Regions from separate parts of the Megasphaera sp. UBA4233 genome, predicted to be linked through region 1. Evidence: riboswitches for the same ligand, from Rfam matches in the RefSeq annotation. Region 1 holds a riboswitch; each other region holds the start of a gene.

Region 1 (8,229 bases):
TTTTCGTATTAGGGGAAATACATTCCATCCATTTATTAACCTGAAAATCTATAGTTGGTGTTTCATCTTGATCAGCTACACCCAGCAACGGAATATCTTTGTTCTGCATTGAATTATAATAAAAAGCAGAATACTCACCTTTACTGCCAATATTATGATTAACTTCAACGCTTTCATCAGGAACATCAAACCAGCTTCTTGGACCAATACGATCTGCAGTAATGTAAGAAAAATCAATATAGCTATTGTTATTTTGTGCAAAGAGTTTTGATTTCATGAAAATCTCTTTATCCCGAGTTACTGCATAAGAATTCATAGGTTGCAAGATACTAGAGTTACTACTTTTGTTAACCTTCCATTTATCCTCGAAAACATTATCCTGATCAACAACTTTCATACTAATGATATCATTATCGCTAAAATCACAAAGGACATCGTTGCCATGACCAAGACGCATATACTGATTATTTAAGCGTAATGTAAAAGAAGGAATTCGATTTTCTCCACTACTTATGGAATTCTGCCTTTTTAAATATGATTCTCTTAAAAGTAATAGTGATTCTATCACTGTAGATTTTCCCATACTATTAATTCCAGCTAAAATTGTTAAAGGTGCAATAGCAATATCTATAGATTTAAAGCATTTAAGGTTTTTTATTTGTATTTTTTTAATCATATTAAGCACTCCTGGATTAATTTTTCAATAGTTGCAAATCGAAATTGAACGTTTTCTCTATGTCCAGTTCCTTGGGAAACTGATTCTATAAACTTCTCATCGTCTAGCAATCTATTATATTTTTCTTTAAACGATTTATTTTTTATCAAGATTTCAAATTCGGAGTCACCTAGATGACTCAATTCAACTGACCATATTTCAAACATTGCTTTATTAATTTTACTTCCACCTTGTATTTTTTCGCCAAGTTTTTGCCGCTTAAAAGCTCTTATTCCAAAAAGAATAAATGCTCGTTTCATTGCTTTTTCAAAACTTGAAGATATTTTATGTAATTTAACAACTGACATACCTCTCAACTGCTGCATAGCAACTTCTAAAAAATCATCCATGCGAGGTCTATAGTTTTCTGATTTCAAGATATAAAATGCTACAAAACGAGTGACTAGTTCTTGATCAAGCATTCTCTTATTACTAATATGAAACTGTTTAAACGCATCACTATCTGCCAAATTTTCGATAAAATCGGATGCCTGCCCATGAAATATCGCATGTCTTATTTCTTGAGAATTTAAATTAAATCCGCCTGTATTAATTCTCTTAAAGATATTGAACTTAACCTCATCAGGAGTTCCTGGTTGAATAATATTAGCTATGATTTGGGTTTCTTCTATTCTTCTTATCATATTTTTAGGAAGTTCATCAAACTTTAAACCATTAAATTCGGTAAAATATTCTAAATCAGTTAATCTAAGTTCCTTATCAACCATAAAAGCTTTAAATGTACTCAATCGCTGTAGACCATCAACAATCAACCATTTATTGTCATCTGAACCATCAAAATAAAATGTTGGAAGAGGAATCCTTAAAAGTAACGATTCAATTAATCGACTTTGATCAGTCTTATTCCATAATCCACTATGTCGCTGAAAGCTTGTATTCATATCAATTTCAGATGGAGTTGAATTCATTCTTTGAATCAGGTTATATACAGTTGGTTGTTTAACAATTATATTAATCTTTTCAGGATCAAAATGAGCAGAAAAATCATGATCCGGGGCTTCATTATTGCTATCGTCATCATCAATATCAACAGAAAGAATTGTATTTACCCCTCTTATATTTTTTTCTTCTTCTCTATTTACAGTATACATAGATTATCTCCTGCTATCATACCAAACCATAAATTTTCAATATCAATATTATAATTATCTTTCACATCTATTTTAACAGCATTTTGCAACTTTTTGAACAAATAAATATCGCATAACCACTCTTTGAAATACAATGAATCTGTTCAATATTTTTCTACGGCAACACGGCAAACGCAATTCCTGTTGACCGGGCCGATCATACCCAACTGGCCTGAAAATGCAGACGTATCTGGATGAGCATTTTGCAAAGTATAAAAACGCCAGTCCACAAGAACTGCGAAGCCATATAAGCTAACAAATACAGCGTGAAATATTTTTTAGCAGACTTAGTACAGGCCAAACTGACTTTGGAAACTACCGAGGCAACGCAAAAGTTGTAAAGTGCTGAATAATACCAATAAAACAAGAAAATATGTTTGCCAATTTATATTTAGTTTATTGCAAAACAAATTTTATGTCAAATAAACCCACTTGCAGGTTAGTGTCAAGAAGTTCCCAGTCATTCCCCATCACCCCATAGGAGCTATCCGCCTGCTACTGAAAGATATAGCATAGTTGAACGTTCAACTATGATACTTAAAGTATGATGTAGAAGCGGTGGGGGCTTCTACATCGGATGCTTGTACCAGGTGTAGGTTCGGGCTATGCCTTGTTCCAGAGTCATTTCTGGTTTTATGTGCAGGGTTTGTATCAGTTCTTTGTTGCTCAGGACGGAGCGCTGGATGTCTCCGGGGCGGGGTGATGCGTATTGCACTTCGGCCTTGTGTCCTATGGCCCGTTCGAAGGATTGGATCAGGTCGTTGATGCTCGTTTCAGTTCCTGTCGATACGTTGATCGTGTGATAGCCCGTGAGGGGCAATGCCTGTACGATAGCCGATGCGATGTCTCCGGCATAGACGAAGTCCCGTGTCTGATTGCCATCGCCATAGACGGTGATAGGGTTTCCCTGGGACAGGAGTTTGCAGAATATACTGACCACGCCGCCTTCTCCTTTTTCTCCCTGCCGTTCGCCGTAAACGTTGGCAAAGCGGAACACCGTCGCATCGAGGCCGTACAGTTCATGGTAGACCCGCATGTTCCGTCGTCATCTTCGTAATACCATAGGGTGACATCGGGCAAAGGGGTTCCGATTCTTTCAGCGGGATATTTTTTATATAAAAAAAGGCCCCACATGATTATGAGGCCCTTACAAACCTTACTTATAGTTATGCTGTTTGTACATTCTCCAATGGGTCTTTTACGACTGGTGACTCATATACGATAAAGGGATCGATATCTATGCATCGTGTTTCATCGCGATTGCCTTCCAAGTCCCAGGCTACTGTACCATTCAATACAGTCAGACACGAACGGAACGTTTCTAAATTCTGTAATTCCTGAAAAACACCTTGTCTGGTAATTAATTTAGAAGCATCACATTGTCGTACTGTTCCATCATTAAAATATACGAAAATAGAAGATAGTGTCAAGATGTTGTGGGAATTTTTTGGCATGAGAAAGGAGACCTTGGTATAAAAGCTACATAATATGCTGATAGCCGCCGTTTTCTATTAATCGCATCCATCCGCCCGTCAAGGTGGATTCACGGCCTGGCATATCATCCGCTTTTTCAGGAATGTAAGTGCAGTACTTTAATTTCCGAAAATTCCATTCTTTTTTCAAGACTTCCCGATTGATGTTCAGTTCCGTCATCTGCCCACCGGACGCAAACCGTTTCTGTGCATAGGCTTCCAGATTACCTCCATTGGCTATATACGTACGCATCCTGGCGACTTGTTCGGCCCCAATCGGACTCCATCCATACACCGTGAACTCATCCGTTCAGACAGCATATGGCTTACGTGTCCTTCCGTACTGCTGGTAGCATCTGATTGCGTCAAAGCTTTATGGGCGCCATCCCAGTTGGACAGGATGTATTGGTACCCATCCATGATGGGCTTTTTCCGTTCCGGACCTGTCCGCAACTTTCGCTGTACTTCTTGTACAAAAGCCGCCTGGTCGTTGGCTCTCAGTGCGTCATAGAGTACGCGGCTCGTACCTTTCCCTGCGATTTTACGAAGGTATTGGCTGGCATGATATCCATCCACAACATGGGTACTTTGGGCTAAATAGTTGGTCCTTGCTTTAATCCATGGAGCAGCATCTCCTTTGATTACCACTTCCGGCGTCTGCTCCGCTCCATAGGCTTGTTGGATATACTGATTCACTTCTGGCCATAACTGAGACGGAGCTTCCCATCCGGAAAACGTGCGCCGCCCACATAGCTTCCTGCGTCCCCGACAGACAGATACCTTCGAGTCATAGACATTGATCAGTTTCATCTCTTTGGCAGGGCATTTTTGCATCGCTGCATGGTCCTCATCCGCTTCTACATATACTTTGTGAATCTCTGGTTTGGCTTCTGGCATAGCGGCTGCCTGATTGGGGAGAGTCCCTAATTTACGGATAGACAATAAGACACTTTGGACACTCAGGCTGGTGGGCGTTGTAAGAGCAGCGGCCTTACGATAACTTACGTCAGCGGAACGAGTGACTAAACGAGCCCGGCACAGCGGCTCAATATGAGTCGATTTATCCAATCCCAGCCACTCATCTAACAAATAATGATATGATGAATCTGCCTTACATTGATAATACGTCCGGGCAAAGGTGACATCGCCCCACAGTGTGGTCAGCGTCCGTACGCGATGGTCTTTAACCTGATACTAATGGTTTGGTCTAATCGCTGCATAGATAGCCGCATCGGCTTGTTCCAGGAGTGTTGTCATGATGGCTACTCCGATTTGATTGACCAATTGATCCAGATTTTGGCTTAACTGAGCTAATGATAGTTCCTGGGCCAAGATTTTCCGAAGAGATGCATTAAAAAAATCTACACAAACATTGGAAATTTGTTGTATACTAAACATGAGAAGGACTCCTTTCGTATGTGTTGGATCTACACTTTATTATACAATAAGGAGTTCCTTCTCTTTTTGTATTTTCTTTAATGTATTAAAGTTTTCCCACAATTATTTTACACTATCTGACATGAAAAAATCTTATGCAAAGATAAGGTAACATCCTTATATTAGGACACATTGCGATATCTCTGTAAATACGGGATTGAAAGGCAAAAAAACAAGGGCTGTGATACCCTTTCTGCGATACCACAGCCCCTGTATGATTCAGCTTAGTATTCCGGTTCAATCAGGCCATATTTGCCATGTTTCCGTTTGTATACGACGTTGATGGCTTCCGTTTCCGAATTGAGGAAAACGAAGAAATCGTGGCCAACGAGATTCATCTGCAGGATAGCTTCTTCTACGTCCATAGGACGGGCTGCAAATTTCTTGACCCGGGCAATTTCAAAGTTTTCTTCCGGTGCAGCCGGTCCTTCGACGAGTCCTTCATGGAAGGAGCCGCCTTTCATACGGCGTGCCAGCTTCGTTTTATATTTGTGGATTTGGCGTACCATTTTGTCGTAAACCAGATCGATGGCGGCGTACATATCGTCATTGGCTTCGACGCCACGAAGAACGACACCATCTACTTTCAAGGTGATTTCAGCAATTTTACGATCTTTTTCGACGGAAAGAAGAGCCTGGACATTGACTTCATTTTCAAAGTACTTCGTTACTTTCTTTTCATGTTTCAGTACATAGTCCTTTAATGCCGGTGTAATTTCTAAATTCTTGCCTCTTACGATTGTTGCCATACAAATCCCTTCCTTTCGTGAGAAACTTCGTTCCGGACCATCCATGCTTAAAATCCGGATATCCTGCTCCTCATATATTAAGTATTCGATATAAAAAGGTAAATTCCTGCTTGACGATGAAATATTTTTTTCGAACGGCATTCAATTTTTTACACAAATAACATTGACAAGGATTCCTATTAGTGTTAGTATACAACTCAGCAATTACATAACCTATTCATCCAGAGCAGCCGAGGGAATGGCCCTATGACGCTGCGGCAACCCCCCATAGCGGGAAGGTGCCAAGTCCAACGGATTTCCATCCGGCAGATGAAATGATTGTATACGTACCGTCAGCATCTGTTGACGGCTTTTTTTATGCTATCAGCACCTCCAGGTGTATCCATTAAGGAGTTGATCTTGTGATTACCTTTGAAAACATTACCAAGACCTACGGCGGCAAAACGCACGTCCAGGCCCTGAAAGGCATCTCACTGACTATCCATGACGGCGAAATTTTCGGCATCATCGGGAAAAGTGGTGCCGGCAAATCGACGCTCGTCCGCTGCATCAATATGTTGGAAAAACCGACGACGGGCAAAGTCATCATCGACGATAAGGAACTGACGGCCATGTCCGACAGCCAGCTGCGGGCCGAACGCAAAAACATCGGCATGATTTTCCAGCATTTCAATCTGCTGTCGTCCCGTACCGTTTTTGACAATATCGCTTTTCCGCTGGAACTGGCTGGCGCTTCCAAAGAAGTCATCCGCAGCAAGGTCGATTCCCTGCTCGAACTGGTCGGCCTGACGGACCGGCAGTTCAATTATCCGTCCCAGCTTTCGGGTGGCCAGAAACAGCGTGTCGGCATCGCCCGCGCCCTGGCCAGCGATCCGAAAATCCTGTTGTGCGATGAAGCGACATCAGCACTGGATCCACAGACGACCAAATCCATCCTGGAACTGTTGAAAGACATCAACAAACGCCTGGGCATCACCATCGTCATCATTACCCACGAAATGGCCGTCATCAAGGAAATCTGCGACCGCGTGGCTGTCATCGAAGGCGGGGTCATCAAAGAACAGGGCCGGGTCATCGACGTCTTTACCAATCCCCAGTCGGAAACGATGAAGGAATTTGTCAAATCGGTCATCAATATGGAACTGCCCGAAGGCATCAAAAAACTGGGCGTCACCAATCAGCCATCGCCGGACCGGGATATGCTCGTCCGCTTCCGTTTCAAGGGAGCCGCTACCAACGAACCGCTGGTAGTCAATGTCGCCCGCAAGTTCAATCTCGATGTCAGTGTCCTTTACGGCAACATCGATTATATTCAGGATGTGCCGTTCGGCTATCTGATTGTTGTCATCATGGGCGATATGAAAGCCCAGACCGAAGCGTATTCGTATATTAAGACGCAACCTATTGAAAGCGAGGTTTTAGGATATGTCCCCAGAACTCATTAAATTAATGATACAGGGTATCGAAGAAACACTGTTCATGGTGTCCATCTCTACTCTCATTGCTGCTATCATCGGTATTCCTCTCGGCATCACCCTGGTTACGACCAGCAAAGGCCACATTCTGGAAAACAGGGTAATCAATCAGATTCTCGGAACTATCGTCAATATCATCCGTTCCATCCCGTTTATCATCCTCATGGTCGCCATCATCCCGCTGACCCGCCTCATTGCCGGTACGTCTATCGGCACGACGGCAGCCTGTGTACCACTGACTATCGTCGCTATTCCCTTCCTCAGCCGGCTCGTAGAAACGAGCATCCGCGATGTCGACTTCGGTCTCGTCGAAGCGGCAGAATCCATGGGTGCTTCTCCGCTGCAGATTATCCGCAAAGTCCTGCTTCCGGAAGCACTGCCTACGATCATCAATAATATCACCGTCCTCATCGTCAACCTCATCGGGGCTTCAGCTATGGCTGGTGCCATCGGTGGCGGCGGTCTTGGGGATATCGCCATCCGCTACGGCTACCAGCGTTTCCAGGCCGATGTCATGCTGGCTACGATCATTATCCTCGTCATCGGCGTCAATCTGATTCAGGCTTGCGGCGACTTTGCTTCCCGCAAGAAGAATAAAAAATAAAAGGAGTGTCTGTATCATGAAATCATTCATCAAAAAGGCCGTAACACTGGCGGCCCTCGCTACACTGTGCGTTTTTGCCGCCGGCTGTGGCAGTAGTGACAACAATTCCAAATCGGCTTCTTCCGACAAAAAAGAAATCACTGTCGGGGTCACACCGGGCATCCATGCGGAAATCATGGAACAGGTCAAAAAAGAAGCTGCCAAACAGGGCATTACCATTAAAATCATGGAATTCTCTGATTATGTAACTCCCGATGTCGCCCTCTCCAATAAGGAAATCGACATGAACTCGTACCAGCATAAACCGTATATGGACAACCTGGTCAAAGACAAGGGATTGAAAATCGTTTCTATCGGCCAGACCGTCGTAGCACCTATCGGCCTCTACTCTCACAAAATCAAGAGCCTCGATGACGTAAAAGACGGCATGACCGTAGCCGTTCCAAACGACCCGACCAACGGTGCCCGCGGCCTGCTGCTGCTCCAGAAAGCCGGTTTCATCAAGATTAAAGATGGCGTAAAATATCCGACACCGCAGGATATCACGGAAAATGCAAAACATCTCCAGATTAAAGAACTGGAAGCCGCTCAGATTCCCCGTTCTCTCGACGACGTTGACTTCGCCG
Region 2 (8,229 bases), on a different contig from region 1:
GGGTCCACTACGCTCTTATATAATACGAGTATCAGAGGATATAAAACAAAAATGGCAAAAAAAGCAAAGAGCCAGAGACTGATTACGGTCCAGAATGAAATATGAGATCGTTTAGTTTGTGCCATTATGACCACCTTCTATCATCGTTTCTGCACTGTCGCTATGGAATACGTTGATACGGCCGCTCTTAAGCTGCAGACTCACGGCCGTCCCATCGGGAAGATGACTGCCTTCACCCTGGTACTGGATGACTTCCAGATTATTTCCATCATCCGATTTCATAAAATAGTGAGTAGCAATTCCCAGGAATACGCTGCTTTCGACGACTGCAGAAATTCCCCTTTCACCGGCCGGCACAATAGAAAATTCTTCCGGCCGTACGGATACGATGACGGACTCTCCATCTTTTGCCGACTCATCGAGATTATCCATGGTCACGTTATATCCATCTTCGAAATGCAGGGTATGGGCATTCCCGTCTTTTTGCAGCTTTGCATCGAGAAAATTGGACAGGCCGATAAATCCGGCTACAAACGTATTGAAAGGCCGTTTGTAAATATTCTGCGGCGTCCCGATCTGCTGAATAACACCATTATTCATGACAGCGATGCGATCTGATACAGCCAATGCTTCTTCCTGGTCGTGGGTTACATACACCGTCGTAATGTGGATATGACGCTGGATTTTCTTTATCGCATTCCGCATTTCTACCCGAAGTTTGGCATCCAGATTGGACAATGGTTCATCCATTAGGAGTACTTCCGGCTGAATGACGATAGCCCGCGCCAGGGCAACCCGCTGCTGCTGGCCACCAGAAAGAGCCGCAGGCATACGGTCCTTTAAATGGTCAATTTTCACAACTTTCAGTATGTCGTCTACCCGTTTTTCTATATCGCCTTTCCCGGCCCCCCGCATCTGCAGTCCGAAAGCCACATTGTCCCGTACCGTCATATGGGGAAATATGGCATAGTTCTGAAACACCATGCCCATATTCCGTTTTTCTACAGGCACATCATTGATACGCTTCCCATTCAGCCGGATTTCCCCTTCTTCAATAGAGTTGAACCCGATAATCATACGCAGCAGCGTTGTCTTGCCACAGCCCGATGGTCCCAGCAGAGTAAAAAACTCCCCTGGCTTAACATGAAGAGACAATCCCTTTACTACCGTATTGTCCCCATAGCGCTTTACCACGTGATCAATATCAATGGATACGCTCATTTTCTCTTCCTCCCTATAAAAAATGCGGCAGGACCCGCTGCACTGATACTGAGTTTCCTGCCGCAAACTGATGCAAATACAATCATTTATCTGTTATTTTCGAGATGCTGGTTCCACATCGACACGATATCCTGTTTATGATCCGATACCCAACCTTCATCATAGTTGGGGAACAGATGAATCTGATCAATAGGCGTCATATACGAAGCCAGCTCGATATTTTTGCGAAGCGGCCGCACCGTCAGTTCCTTACCAGCCATTTCCTGAATCTTCTGTGAAATCATGTAATCGACAAATTTTTTAGCGTTTTCCGGATGTTTGCATCCTTTGATAATCTGCACCGATTCACCAGGGAAAATAGCTCCTTCTTTCGGGAATACGACTTTGACGGGAGCGCTGTTGCGGACATAGGTAGCTGCCGGGTCTTCCCAAGTGAGGCCTACCGTATATTCCCCATCGGCAACGCCTTTGTGGACAGCGCCGGAACTGTTCAGCATCTTGCCATCGAGATTCTGAATGAATTTATCCACATATTCCCATGCTTCCGGACTCATAGGATCACCATTTTTTCCTTTGGCATAGAGCATAGCCATGAGAGACTGGAATGCCGAACTGGAATTAGCCGGGTCGCCAAAGGCGATCTTACCCTTTAATGCCGGATTCAGTAGGTCATCAAAGGTCTCGATTTTCGTGTCACCAGCCAGATTCGTGTTGACGATAAGGACGGTAGGATCAGCAAAAGCTGGTGTGAAATATCCCGTCTTATTACGGAACGCTTCCATCATATTTTTATCTTCCGGCGACACATATTCCATGAATAAGTCTTTCTGGGATTCCAGCATCGTCTGATCTGCTGCCCAGAGGATATCGCCCTGTGGATTGCCCTTTTCTGACGAAACGCGTTTTAATAACGGTCCCGTACCGGCTACGACGACATTGACTTTGATTCCCGTATCTTTTTCAAAATTAGGAATGACCAGATTGTTCAGGCTTTCGCTACGGGCCGTATACACCGTAAGCACCTTATCATCACTGCCAGATGCACTCTTCTGACCACCTCCGCAGCCAGCCAATGAAACCAGTGTCGCCGCTGCAATCGCCAAGGTAATGATTCGTTTTGTGATTTGTTTCATCTTTCTGCTCCTTTCGCTTTACCAAATTCCGAAACACGTATTGCGCACTTTTATTGTACTGTATTCATATATATTGTCTATCCGGTAAAAGATAAAAAACATCTAATTTTCTTAATACATCCTATTTTTTCACATATAGTATATGTCATTTTTTATAAAAATTATCATATATTTCAATCAGAAATAATACAGCGCATTAAAAAACGGTATTTTTGCGGTCTGTATTTTTAGATATAGAAAAAACTAATACTTGACAAGAGAAAAAAACTATGCTAATATCTGCATCATCAACTGAATACGTTTCATCAAGAGCAGTCGAGGGAATGGCCCGATGACACTGCGGCAACCGCCATAAGGTATGGTGCCAACTCCATCGGATTATTCCGGCAGATGAATCATAGGATTAATAAAGCCGTCATCTGCATGACGGCTTTTTTGTTGATACGGACTTATTTTGTATACACACTCAGGAGAGGGGTACGAAACATGAAATCAGCTATTAAAAAAATCATTTCCGCCGGCCTCATCGCAGCTATCTGCGTATTTGCTGCCGGCTGCGGTTCCAGCAATGACAGCAAAGGCGACCAGGCAAAAAAAGAAATTAAAGTAGGGGTAACAGCTGGTCCTCATGCAGAAATCATGGATGAAGTAGCGAAAGAAGCTGCCAAACAGGGGATTACCATCAAAGTCGTAGAATTCAACGATTATGTACAGCCTGATAAAGCACTGGCCGAAAAAGACCTCGACATGAACTCCTACCAGCATCAGCCGTACCTTGACAATATCGTCAAAAAGCAGGGCCTGAAGCTCACGTCTGTTGGAAAGACGATTCTCATGCCTATGGCCGTTTATTCACACAAATATAAATCTCTCGATGAAGTTGCTCCGGGCAGCAAAGTCACTATTCCGAACGACCCGTCCAACGGCGCCCGTGCCCTGCTCCTCCTGCAGCAGGCCGGCCTGATCAAATTGAAGAACGGCGATTCCATCGAAGCTTCCGTTGCTGATATCACAGAAAACCCGAAAAATCTGAAATTCGTCGAACTCGATGCCGCCCAGACGCCGCGTTCTCTCGATGATACAGACATCGCCTGCGTTAATACCAACTACGCCATTCCGGCCGGTCTGAATCCGAAAAAAGATTCCATCCTCGTCGAATCCATTGAATCGCCCTACGCCTGCGTATTCGCTGTCCGCCAGGGTGATGAAAACAACGAAACATACAAAAAAGTCGTTCAGATTTATCAGTCCGAAGCGATCAAGAAATTTATCAACGATAAATATCAAGGAACCATCCTGCCTGCATTCTAATAGCCGGCAAAACGGCCTGTCACATCGGTGACAGGCCGTTTTTTTCTAAGCGTCTGCGTTATATTAAAGTTCGATGGTACAAACAATAAATCTTGTATATTATACATTAAAATTTTTCTCGTAAAATTTGACAAATGTGTGATATAATAGAAGTGTCTCGCAGACAATACGCATACCAAAGGAGTGAATCATATATGGAATACACATTTACCAATGATAATTTCAATCAGGAAGTCCTGCAGTCCGATAAACCGGTCCTCGTTGATTTCTGGGCCACCTGGTGCGGTCCCTGCCGTATGGTAGCCCCCGTCGTCGAAGAAATAGCTAACGAACATCCGGAATACAAAGTAGGCAAAGTCAATGTAGATGAACAGCCGGAACTGGCCCAGCAGTTCAATGTCATGAGCATCCCGACTCTCCTGGTCTTCAAGAATGGCCAGCTCTACAAGAGTTCTGTCGGTGCTCAGCCGAAAGCCAGTATTCTGGCACTCTTCGATTAATGACGAAAGGAGGATTCCCTTGCATACGTATAAACCGAGTGGCATCTGTGCCACACAGATTGATTTTGACGTCAGAGATGGAAAAGTCTATGATGTCGCCTTTACAAAGGGCTGTCCCGGCAATCATCTCGGCCTTTCCAGCCTTGCTGAAGGAATGCCCGTCACCGAAGTCATCCGCCGTCTGGAAGGCATCCGCTGCGGAGAACGCACTACGTCCTGTCCGGATCAGCTGGCCCAGGCATTAAAAGAATACGTCTGATCTGGTTATCCTGACCGCTTAAAAGGGGATTGTACCAGCATGAGTAACCTCTCATGCCGGTACAATCCCCCTTTTATATTTTCACAATGAATCAAATTTTAAGGTCAGCTTCCGAATACAAGACCGCATAACCAGCCATGGCGATGTGACCATCTTCTATATGGCAGTACAATTCGCCGCCACGGCGTGACGCCTGATAGGCAACTAAATCACTCTTACCTAGTTTTTCTGCCATGACCGGGATAATATGACAATGCCCGCTGCCGCATACCGGGTCTTCCGGCACGGATAATTTGGGAGCAAAGGAGCGGCTGACACAGTCATACTCCGTTCCTTTTGCCGTAACATTGCACAGCAGTCCATCAAGGTGTTTTAGTTTTTCCATATCGGGCTGGCATTCCCGGACCTGTGTTTCATTTTCCAGTACACAGAGAAGGTCCCGGGCCATGTATGCTTCTACCGGGCGGACTCCCAGCGCGTTTTCCATGGCATCGGTCACAGGCACCGGTTTCATATCATAAGCGGGAAAATCCATGGAGAACAGCTCACCTTTCCGGGTCACTGTAAGCACGCCGCTCAATGTATGGAAGACGAAGGTATGGCACTGTGGTTCGATAAAGTTTGCCAGGACAAAGGATGTTCCCAGCGTCGCATGGCCGCAGAGGTCGATTTCTCCGCCTGGCGTAAACCAGCGCAGGCGGTATCCGTCTTTTTCCTTTACCGTAAAGGCGGTCTCTGACAGATTATTTTCTATGGCGATGTTCTGCATCAGTTCATCGGAAGGCCAGGAATCCATGACGCATACAGCAGCCGGATTTCCTTTGAATACTTCTTTCGTAAACGCATCGACAACATAACATTTCATACCTCATTCCTCCTCATTCAATACGAACCTGTTTCTGATACGTTCATCATAACACAGGAGAAAACGCCCTGCCATAATCAGCCTGACCTGTCTTTTTGTTTCTGTAAACCTGCTTCACCGGCCGTAACGAACCGCAGAAGCAGCATCTGCAGGTGAAACCACGCATCATCTTTCTTCCAGTGATGATGGCGATTCACAGCATAGGCGCCATACATTTCAAAGGTAAATACGGCTTCTGCTTCTTCCCGGCTCAGGCCATACTGCTGCATGAAGCCGGGAATCTTCTTCTTTTCCAGTTCATATATGCGTTCCAGAATATACCCGGCCAAACTCTCATCTTCAAAGAGTGCCTTGTACGCCGGCGCATGGGCTGCCCGGTGACAGGCCGGCAGCAGCTCATACTGCTTGCGCAGCGCCTGTTCATTTCCTGTACGCGCAATCCGGGCCAGTTCATCCCGCCGTTTTTCATCTGTAAGTGGCGACTGCTGTTCTGCTATTTCCAGAGCATCGGCAATGACTTCATCCAGTACGGCGTATACATCCCGGTAGTGCAGGTAAAATGTAGCCCGCGTCACGTCTGCCCGGCGGCATAAGGCTGTCACCGTCACCTTTTCAAAAGAAAACTCCTGAAGCATAGTAAGGAATGTATCTTTAATGACCTGCCTGGTATACCGTGTCCGCCGGTCACTCTTATACGGCTTCTTCCCGCTCATCCCTGCCACCTCTTTTTTGCATCATCTGTACGAGTTGCTCTCATTATAGGAAACAAAACTTGATACCGTCAATAGAAAAAATCAGAAAATCATCGGCACATCCCGCTATAACTTGACAAAAACGCGAATCTGTCAGGAACTGTTCCATTCCGCACCAGTTGTCTATTGTGTTCTGACCGGTCCTGCGTATACTAAACCTATACACCGGTGCATCATTTCCTATCCCATGTTACAGGAGGTCATCGTTATGAATATTCAGCAAATCCGCAGCGCTACACTGCGCATCACTATCGGTAATACGACATTTCTCATCGACCCCTGGCTCGCCGATACGGGAACAGCCGGCTCTTTCCGGGACTGGGGCGGCAATCAGCCTCTGACAGCATCTCAGGCCGCTATTCCCATGCCCATGAAGCCCCTTCCCTGTCCTAAATCCACCATCTTATCCTATGTCGATGCCTGTATCATCACCCATATCCATCCGGACCACATTGATGTGGATATGACCTGTCATACGGTCGGAGCCCCGCTCCCCAAACACCTTCCCGTCTTTGTCCAGAACGAAGCCGATGCCGCAGTCCTGACACAATCAGGCTTTACGGATGTACGCCTTCTGTCTCCGGATCCGCTCAGTTTCTCATCCATTACACTGCGCCGTACTCCCGGCCGCCATGGCACCAATCAGCCCAGCGGCATTTCCAGCGGCGTCCTTTTTCAGGCTCCCGGAGAGAAAACGCTCTATCTGACCGGCGATACCATCTGGTACGATGGCACGGCCCAAGTTGTATCCACCTATCAGCCCGATATCATCATCGCAAATACGGGAGCGGCAACACTGCAGAACTGCGGGCGTCTCATCATGGACACGGGCGACCTGCTGGCCATGCACCACGCTCTCCCGACAGCACAGATTATCGCCACCCACCTGGACAGCGTCCCCCACAATCTCTTTACGCGTCGTATATTGCAGGAGCAGCTGGAACTGGCCGGACTCCCCCACACCATCTATATACCGGCAGACGGAGAAACTCTGACCTTTTAACGAGGTCTTTCGGTTCCACCTGTTTCATTTTACTTCCTTTTGTGATATACTAAACTCCGTATCTCATGATAAAGGAAGACCGATATGAAAAACGATGAAAAGAAAAAAAATTTCAGCTGCCATCTCCAGCAGCTGCTTGCCCAACAGAAGCTGACAAAAAAACAAGTCTGTCAGGACCTGGGGATAAAACCGACGACCCTGTCGGCCTGGCTCAAGGAAGAAAAATTTCCACGCAAGGACCGGCTGAAGGATGTCGCTGCCTATTTCCATACCAGCATGGAAAATCTGACCAGCACGGCTGGGCCGGACGTTTCCACGGTTATACAGCCAGTTCATACACCATATGAAACAAAGCTGGTCGATACCATCCGCCTTCTTTTGGAAGTATCCCCGGAAGAACTCTCCAGCATCGCCGATTACGCCGCTTTCATCCATCAGCGCAATCAATAAAGATACGTAAAAAAGATGGCCCCCTGTCATTACGGCATGAGGCCATCTTTTGCTGTATCCATTAATATGTTTTTGTCAGAAATTCCCGGTTGACTTCATCGCGTTGTTCCGGCGTCATAGTAAGATAATTCTTGGCAATGGCACTGACCCAGGCCCCGTATACGGGATTAGGGAAGACGATGTATTTCGTTCCAAAATCGGCCTTGTGCGCATCGACAATCTGATTGCGTTCTGTCAGACTCTTGCCATTCGTCCCGATGGGAAGGTCCCCGGCATTATCTCCCATATACACGACAACATCATAATCAGGCGTTATCGTATCAAAGCGCAGTTGTTTATTGCTGCTCTTTTCCATGAGCAGGATGTGTTTTTTATCTGCCTGGGGAAAATGCAGAGCCTTCAGATTGGCTTCTGTCGCTTCATAATTGACCGGCGCATAGCGGTTCGATACGTAGAATATGGCCAGCCCTTTCTTATCTACCTGCTGGAGAAAATCGACGGCTCCCGGCATTGCGCCCGATTTACCTTCATGAACGACATCGCGCCACCAGATACTCTTATACTGGCCATTCCCATCGGCCGCCGCCTTTGCCAGAGCCGGTGTATTATCCGTTACCGTTTCATCACAGTCCAGGACAATAGCCAGCGGTTTGCCCTTCCGTGCCGGATCACTCAGTGCTTTATCCACTTCCATCATAGCCGCATTGTATCCCTGATAGCAAAGTGCCCGGTATT
Region 3 (8,229 bases), on a different contig from region 1:
CCCTTTCATCATCAGGACGTCTGCAGGCATACTGTCACAATAGAAAAACTCTTTCCACTGGTCGGCCAGGACGCCACCTGCCGCACCCATTGCTGCTTTAATTAAACCCATAATACAACCTCCTTTACAAAATGATTCATCGTGGGCATTCTTTTGTTATTTTTTTAGTTCTATTTATCTACATATAGGATACTAAATTTCAAAAAAAAATAACCTGTACTTTAATACAGGTTATTGATACATATTGTGAATAGAAATATCTTATTTCTCCAGTCAATATGCGTATATTAGATAAATAACTTTCTGTTCTTTTGGCTGAATACCTGTTCCGCTTGAGAGACAATGGCCGTACGACGCAAAAACACCTGCCTTATGAGATAATTCTCCCATAAGACAGGTGTTTACTTTATACAGTATTACTGCATCACAGACTGCAACGTTTATTAGAATGCATTGTGGCTGTATTCATAATACAGATTCAGCAATTCATCCATCTTGTCGTTCATGATGACCATCAGGTCGGAAGCCGTATCATAATCTTTGACAGCCAGGGCTTTTTTGATTTTGGAGAAGATAGACAGGTTCTTTTCCGTATCGCGGCCCAGTTCGGTACGGAGCGTGTTGATGATCTTCCAGCGTTCAACTTCCAGCGGGTTGGAATCGGCTTCTGTATGAAGCTGTTTGCATGCGATGACCTTTTCCAGGTTGTCCGGGATGATGCGGTACTGGAGTTCCAGAGCCCAGCGGGTAAGAGCGCCCAGTTTAAACGATTCTACGAAACGTTTTTCAAAGGCACCTTTGGTAATTTCTGCCAGTTTTTCCGGATATTCGTCGAGAGCTTTGAAGTTTTCCCAGACGGTCTTCGGAGCCTTGCCAAACATGTCAGCCCGTTCTTCATCGGTAAAGGCTTCAAATACATCGACTTCGCTGCGGTATGCACGGTCTTTTTCAAGGTAATCGGCGTCATCGCCCGGTTTCTTCGAAAGTTCGGCACATAATTCAGCCGGTGTCTTGCCACTGGACAGGGTATATTTGATACCGTCGAGAGCGGCAATATACAACAGGGAAATGGCAATATAAGTATTAGTGAAAGCGTTAGGAGCACGCAGTTCGAAACGGGTAGCAGCCGGTTTCATCGTATTGCGGATCAGGCCGATGAGGACCGAACGGTTACGGGACTGTACAGCCGGTGTTTCGCCACCGAGGGCTGTTACGATGCAGACCGGAGCTTCAAAGCCCGGTTTGAGACGATTGAGGGCATCGTTTGTCGAAGAAACGAACGGATTGATGACTTCGTAATGTTTCAGGATGCCCATGATAGCACCATAGCCGAGAGCAGACAGGAATTCCTGGGACATGTCATCAGGATTGTAGAGGTTGACGAATTTACCGTTCTTCATGATGGCACCGATGCCGATATGGGTGTGTTCGCCACTGCCGGCAACGCCCTGAATCGGTTTAGCCTGGAACGTAACTTCAAGACCGTTTTCACGGAATACTTCACGGACGATGACACGGGCCTGGATTTCGTTATCAGCCGTCTGTACGGGATCGCCTGTGTATTTCCAGTCGATTTCGAGCTGTTCGAGAACGTAAATCAGATTACCGGAATCATCAATCTGGGCTTTGATACCACCGACTTCTTTATGACCCATTTCTGGTTCGAGGCCATAGAGACGGAGGCGTTCAACAGCCTGTTCCAAAGCTGTACGGACTACGCCGTGTGTACGCTGCCAATACGATTCCTGCAGTTTCTGTGTAACGGAAAGGCTGCGTGTTGCCACTTCCTGGCTCGGGGTCTTGACCCAGAATTCCAGTTCGGTTGCCGTCGTAAATACGATTTTTTCGATATCGTCAGTATTAATGGTCAGGCCTTTGACGCCGTATTTTTTGATGACTGCCAGAAGTTCATCATTAACATAATTCAATGTGTTGCGGAGAATGGAACGGGAATCGATATAGCCCGTTGCATGACGCAGAAAGCTGGGGATACGGAGAGTACCAACCGGCTTGCCTGTTGCATAATCGATGTTGCCATCGTTATAATCGACGAACCAGTTTACACCGGGGTCAGCCTTGATATCAACACGGGCATTGGAAAGCGTTGCAATACCCGGCAGGACGACGGAAGAACCATCTGTCTGGAAAGCCGTTGCATTGAAGAAATCATCATAGTCATCAAAGAACGTAGAAATAGGAATCTTTTCATCGGTATCATTGCCGGCGAGATCGACGCCTACGAGAGATACAAATTTGATTTCCGGATGCTGTTCGAGCAGGGCCAATACCCCTTCTTTACCATACTGACCTGCAGGAATGACATAAACTAAATCTTCTTTTACCATACCCAATTCCTCCTTAACAAATAAAAAAGACTTCTCCCCAAAAATTTGGTTTGAAGTCTTCTTTGACTTGATTCATGACTTATTTTGTTGTCTAAATCATGGTTAAATATTACAATCAATCAGCGGATTTGTCAAGCGATTTATGATAAATTCACTACTTGTTTTGTAAGATTTTTTTGACGGTCTGGGAAACGACCTTCCCGTCGGCTTTGCCCTTGACTTTCGGCATGACGAGCTTCATGACATCGCCCATCTTAAGAGACGACGCATCCTGCCCGGCAATGGTGTCACGGACGATTTGCGCAACTTCATCTTCCGTCAGCTGTTTTGGCATATACTTTTCCAGAACGGCCATTTCAGCCTTTGTCTGGTCTGCCAGGTCAGTACGGCCGGCTTTTTCAAATTCAGCCAGCGATTCTTTGCGCTGTTTCATTTCTTTGGCAATGACTGCTGCCACACCGGCATCATCCAGTTCGCATTTACCATTGATTTCCGTATTTCTAATGGAATTACGGACCATGCGTATGACGGAAAGAGCCGTCTTACCAGCTTCTTTCGCTTTCATTGCCGTTTTCATATCTTGAAGCAGTTCTTCTTTCAGAGACATGATATCACCCTTCTACTCTTTGCGATTATGCTCTATACTTCCGTTTCCGTGCTGCTTCAGATTTTTTCTTTCTCCGTACGCTCGGTTTTTCATAGTGTTCGCGTTTCCGGACTTCGGAAAGAACACCTGCTTTTTGGCAAGAACGTTTGAAACGGCGCAGTGCGCTGTCCAAGGATTCATTTTTACCAACTTTGATTTCTGCCATTCTATATCCCTCCCTCCAAATGTATGTTAGGGAGTGCTTTACTGCACACATTGAAATTATACTCAAAAAGAGCATATTTGTCAATCCGTAAAGTACTGTAGAAAGTGAAGTCATACACTTTCCTCAGGCAGACATCAAGGATGATTGCCTATTATAATCCGGCTTCTTTACGGAGGATATCGGCCTTATCGGTCTTTTCCCAGGGAAGGTCCAGATCGTTGCGGCCAAAGTGACCATAAGCAGCGGTCTGTTTGTAAATCGGACGCTGCAGGTCGAGCATTTCGATGATGCCGGCCGGGCGGAGGTCAAAGTGTTTGTTGATCAGGCTGACGATGATATCGTTATCGACCTTGCCGGTACCGAACGTTTCGACGTGGATAGAAACAGGGCGGGCAACGCCGATGGCATAAGCCAGCTGGATTTCGACTTTATCAGCAAGGCCTGCGGCAACGATATTCTTGGCTACATAACGGGCTGCATAAGCGGCCGAACGGTCGACTTTTGTGGGGTCCTTGCCAGAGAAGCATCCGCCGCCATGACGGGCCATGCCGCCGTACGTATCGACGATGATTTTCCGTCCCGTGAGGCCCGAATCACCCTGGGGGCCGCCGATGACGAAACGTCCCGTCGGATTAATATACAGTTTTGTCTTGTCATCGAACAGGCCTTCAGGAAGTTCCGGCTTGATGACGTATTCGAGAAGATCTTTTTCAATCTGATCCCGTGTTACTTCCGGGCTGTGTTGTGCCGAAATGACAATGGTATCGATGCGGACCGGCTTGCCGTTATCGTATTCGACCGTGACCTGTGTCTTTCCATCGGGACGGAGATAAGACAGCGTGCCATCCTTGCGGACCTTCGCCAGGCGGCGTGCCAGACGGTGTGCCAGGGAAATCGGCAGTGGCATGTAATCGTCCGTTTCATTAGTAGCGTAGCCGAACATCATACCCTGGTCACCGGCACCAATCATATCAAATTTATCCTTCTGCCCTTCTTTTGCTTCCAGAGCTTCATCGACGCCCATAGCAATATCTGAAGACTGTTCGTCAAGGGATACGAGGATGCCGCATGTATCGCAGTCAAAGCCGTATTTAGCCCGCGTGTAACCGATTTCACGGATTGTTTCGCGGACGATATGGGGAATATCGACATAGCAGGTAGTGGAAATTTCACCTACGACATGGACCATGCCAGTCGTTACCAGCGTTTCGCAGGCAACGCGGGCATTTTTGTCTTTTGCCAGGATGGCATCAAGGATGCTGTCGGAAATCTGGTCAGCCATCTTATCAGGATGACCTTCAGTAACGGATTCAGAAGTAAAGAATTCGCGGTTTTTAGCCATTTGTATATCCTCCTTAACTTTTTTAGTTCCATTTGATACGTATGTAAAAAAAAGCCCTCTCTGACAAGAGGGGGCTACGTATACCCATCTGCCAGTATATACACTGTTGGATTTAGCACCTTTCAATAGATGAAGGTTGCTGCGGCATCACAGGGCCAGTCCCTCCGCCGTCTCTTGATGGAACTATATTTTATTTGACGTAAGATAGTATACCCGATATAGCAGGATAATGCAAGTCTTTTTCAAAAGAAATTTTCCCTGCCCGGTAACACCTATACCGTATCAGGCTTCGGGCACAGCTGTTGTTTTTTCATCCCGGGCATTGTCCTTTGTAACAGGATTGAGTTCGTCCTTCGAAATGGTAAGACGATGCTGTGCTGCTGCCAGGATGAGGTCTGCTGTCTTTACGACACCGTAATCGCTGGATTTCAGGCTCATATCGTAATTGGCCCCATATCCCCAGTAGGAATCAGTACAATACATGCAGTGGTCGCGCCGTTCCTTGTTGACGCGGTTGCGGATTTTCATAGCCGTATCGGCATCGACGTGTTCGCGCAGCATGATGCGCTGCACAGCCCAGTCCGGATCAGAAGAAATAAATACATTAAATGTATTGGGACGCTTGCGCAGGATATAGTTTGCCAGCCGCCCGACGATAACGCAGGATTTACCGTTGGTTAGTTCCCGGATGACATCGGATTCATCATTAAACATCTCCTGCCGCTTCGATTCATACCCTGTCGAATAATGGACGTAATCATCGTAGACTTTAGCCAGGAGCGGACCGAGATGATTGTCTTTTTCCCTGCGCCAGGCTTCGAATGTCTGGGGATGTTCTTTCCGTGTCATATTGAGAATAGCCGTGTCATAGTAGGGCACGCCCAGCTTGCGGGCTACGAGTTTGCCTATATTGCGGCCGCCACTGCCGAATTCCCGGGAAATAGTGATGACCAGCGGGCATTCTGCATTTTCCCGTATCCACGCCGGATGATTCTTACGCCCTTCGATTTCACCGACCGCATGATGGCGGAACAGGAGATGTTCGATAGGCCCTGCCATGGTACAGCCCAGAAGGATGAGAACCAGACCGATGACAGCGTTCATTGTAATCGGTTCCGACAGAATAATCGCCGACAGGATCAACGCGATGACTGGTTTAATGAAGAAGGCAAAAGATGCATTAGAAGGGCCAGTCAGTTCAATTGCTTTCATGAAGCACAGGTACCCGAAACCGGTAACGACGAGGGAGCAATAAATGAGCGGCCAGATAGTACTGGAATTGATGCCGCCCAGGATAGGATCGCCGTGAAACAGGAGGATAAAGAACAGGAAAAAGCAGCCCAGAAGGAAACTGAAGGCATTTTCTACATTGCCGCCCAATTTGGCAATACGCAGCTTACCAAGTGTCGTATAGAGGGCAAAGGAAACAGCTGCCGCAGCCGAAACGAGCAGCCCGAAATTGCCGCTTTCGATAATGGCTACGGGATTGGCCACGATAATCAGACCGACGATACTCAGGACCAGGGTAATTGCCTTTTTGCGGGTAAATGCTTCATGAATGATAAAATACGAAAAAATCATAACAAAGACAGGATTACTGGAAAAGACGATAGCCGCAAGACCGGCATTGGCCATATTGACCCCAATCTGGAACAAAATCATGCTGAAACAAATATTGACCAGCCCCAGCACAGCCAGATAAGCTATATCAGAACGATTCAGATGGATATGGCGCTTCTTCATATCCCGCAGTGCCAATGGCATCAACAGCAGCCCACCGACGAGAAAACGAAGAAAGGTCAATTGAAAGGGGGTAAAAGCAGTGCCAGCGATTTTCAACGAGATTTCCATGGTCCCGAAGGCAATTGCTGTCAGCACAATACAGATTGTGCCTAATTTAGATGACATAGAAAAGCCTCCTCTTCATACATTACTGCTTTTAAATGAAATGATACATCAAACCATCAAAGCAAATCTCATTATATACCCGCTCGATAAGCGTTGCAATATAAAAAGGTGCTACACTTTTCCATCCCATTCTTTTGTTTTTTTATATTCCCGGTGTTCACTACACCATCTATTCAGACAGGCTGGCAGCAAGCCGCTTCCGTCTCGGCGTATCGTTGAGAACGTATAATAAGCCTTCTTTCGTCGCATTCAGAACGAGAGATTCAGGAAAACAGGCGTCTTGCAAAAAGGCGTCCGACCGCTGCAAATCTCCGACATCGAGCCATATATGCGCGTCACTGCCGGCAATGACAGGAACCTGACACTGCTGACAATATTTCAGCAGCACAGGAATATTTTTTTCTGCACCGGTACGCCCGTTACGTGGCGAAGCAGAACTATTATTGATTTCCATGGCAATATGTTCGTGGGAAGCCGCCTCTACGAGTCTTTCATAATCGACAGGAAAGCGGTCATCGTCAGGATGCCCCAGAATTTTAACATAGGGATTTTTCATAGCCTCGATAAGTGCCGATGTGTTCTCCTCTACCGATCCGGACTGGATGCAGTCTTTATGGAGACTGGCAATGATGTAATCGACTTTCTGCAATATGCGTTCTTCCATATCGACACGTCCATCATAATCAATAATATTTAGTTCCATTCCTGTAAAGACGTGCAGTCCATCGATGATGTCAGGGATTACTTTAAAATTGGTAAAAAAGATAGGCTGCGGCGCACCGGGCATGGAACTGGAATGTTCTGATACCCCCAGACCCCAGAGGCCCCGTTTCCTGGCCGCAGCAATATTATCCGTAAAGGAACCATAGGCGTGGCCACTGGCCAGCGTATGGGTATGCAGATCAAATAAATAATTCATATGCTTTCCTCTTTTCACGCTGTAAATACGAGCCGTACCGATTCGCCGGGGAAAAATACTTCTCCTGACCGGGCAAAAACTTGGAATTCTTCTTTACCACAGGTGACGGCGTAGTGTATTTCCCTGCCGTGAAACTGCCGGTTCGTTATGGTCGCTTCCAGTCCCGGCCCATCATAGGTGATATGGAATTGTTCCGGCCGGACGGGATAGAGGCCTTTTTCTTTTAAAGGACAGGCAATACCCGTATCAGGATATACGAAAGGATGTCCCGCCACATGAAAATCACTCCCCTGCCAGGTGCCATGAAGGAGATTACATTTGCTGACGAAGGTAGCGACGAATTCGCTTTCCGGGTGAGTATAAATTTCTTCCGGTGTTCCCAGTTGTTCGATGACGCCGTAACGCATGACCAGAATGCGGTCTGCCATCGCCAGGGCTTCGCTCTGATCGTGCGTGACGTATATGATAATGGCGCCCGTACGGCGGTGTATGTCCTGGATTTCTTTGCGCATATTGATTTTAAGTTCGGCATCGAGAGCACTCAGAGGTTCATCCATAAGCAGGATGGACGGCTTGCTGACGATAGCCCGGGCCAGGGATACGCGCTGGCGCTGGCCACCGGACAGTTCCCCGGGATAGCGGTCGGCCAATGCATCGAGTCCCATATCATGGATGGCCTGGGCGACAGCGGCTTCTTTTTTCTCTGCCGGCCAGCCTGCTTTTTTACGGCTCTTCAGGGGAAATTCCACATGTTCCCGCACAGTCATGTGTGGCCACAGGGCAAAGGACTGGAACACCATGCCAAGGTCTCTGTTTTCAATGGGAACCATGACTGATGAATCAGAATAGACCGTGCCATCGAGGCGTACTGTGCCAGAGGTAGGTTTCAGGAAGCCGCCGATA

Evidence for each region. Region 1 has a riboswitch for S-adenosylmethionine ahead of B2U90_RS11400 (methionine ABC transporter ATP-binding protein). Riboswitches for the same ligand answer to the same signal wherever they lie in the genome.
Region 2: another riboswitch for S-adenosylmethionine. It lies ahead of B2U90_RS01360 (MetQ/NlpA family ABC transporter substrate-binding protein); the one in region 1 lies ahead of B2U90_RS11400 (methionine ABC transporter ATP-binding protein).
Region 3: another riboswitch for S-adenosylmethionine. It lies ahead of metK (methionine adenosyltransferase); the one in region 1 lies ahead of B2U90_RS11400 (methionine ABC transporter ATP-binding protein).

The regions. Positions count from the first base shown of each region.
Region 1 is NZ_DGXL01000033.1:62,989-71,217, reverse strand. It holds gene B2U90_RS11435 (AAA family ATPase) at 1-676, opposite strand, end outside; gene B2U90_RS11430 (DUF262 domain-containing protein) at 673-1,827, opposite strand; gene B2U90_RS11425 (NAD-dependent epimerase/dehydratase family protein) at 2,435-2,902, opposite strand; gene B2U90_RS11420 (hypothetical protein) at 3,346-3,591, opposite strand; partial or broken gene B2U90_RS11415 (ISLre2 family transposase) at 3,576-4,520, opposite strand; gene B2U90_RS11410 (hypothetical protein) at 4,533-4,736, opposite strand; gene hpf (ribosome hibernation-promoting factor, HPF/YfiA family) at 5,000-5,524, opposite strand; SAM riboswitch class I at 5,739-5,840, shown strand; gene B2U90_RS11400 (methionine ABC transporter ATP-binding protein) at 5,926-6,969, shown strand; gene B2U90_RS11395 (methionine ABC transporter permease) at 6,950-7,603, shown strand; gene B2U90_RS11390 (MetQ/NlpA family ABC transporter substrate-binding protein) at 7,620-8,229, shown strand, end outside.
Region 2 is NZ_DGXL01000006.1:120,719-128,947, reverse strand. It holds gene B2U90_RS01375 (ABC transporter permease) at 1-125, opposite strand, end outside; gene B2U90_RS01370 (ABC transporter ATP-binding protein) at 112-1,221, opposite strand; gene B2U90_RS01365 (ABC transporter substrate-binding protein) at 1,308-2,354, opposite strand; SAM riboswitch class I at 2,654-2,751, shown strand; gene B2U90_RS01360 (MetQ/NlpA family ABC transporter substrate-binding protein) at 2,841-3,665, shown strand; gene trxA (thioredoxin) at 3,800-4,165, shown strand; gene B2U90_RS01350 (TIGR03905 family TSCPD domain-containing protein) at 4,185-4,424, shown strand; gene B2U90_RS01345 (PhzF family phenazine biosynthesis protein) at 4,516-5,289, opposite strand; gene B2U90_RS01340 (TetR/AcrR family transcriptional regulator) at 5,367-6,002, opposite strand; gene B2U90_RS01335 (MBL fold metallo-hydrolase) at 6,250-7,044, shown strand; gene B2U90_RS01330 (helix-turn-helix domain-containing protein) at 7,129-7,494, shown strand; gene B2U90_RS01325 (5'-nucleotidase, lipoprotein e(P4) family) at 7,556-8,229, opposite strand, start outside.
Region 3 is NZ_DGXL01000014.1:165,995-174,223, forward strand. It holds gene B2U90_RS03865 (SPFH domain-containing protein) at 1-111, opposite strand, end outside; gene B2U90_RS03870 (glutamine synthetase) at 444-2,345, opposite strand; gene B2U90_RS03875 (GatB/YqeY domain-containing protein) at 2,500-2,952, opposite strand; gene rpsU (30S ribosomal protein S21) at 2,978-3,157, opposite strand; gene metK (methionine adenosyltransferase) at 3,309-4,499, opposite strand; SAM riboswitch class I at 4,581-4,683, opposite strand; gene B2U90_RS03890 (EamA family transporter) at 4,782-6,407, opposite strand; gene B2U90_RS03895 (phosphatase) at 6,577-7,326, opposite strand; gene B2U90_RS03900 (ABC transporter ATP-binding protein) at 7,341-8,229, opposite strand, start outside.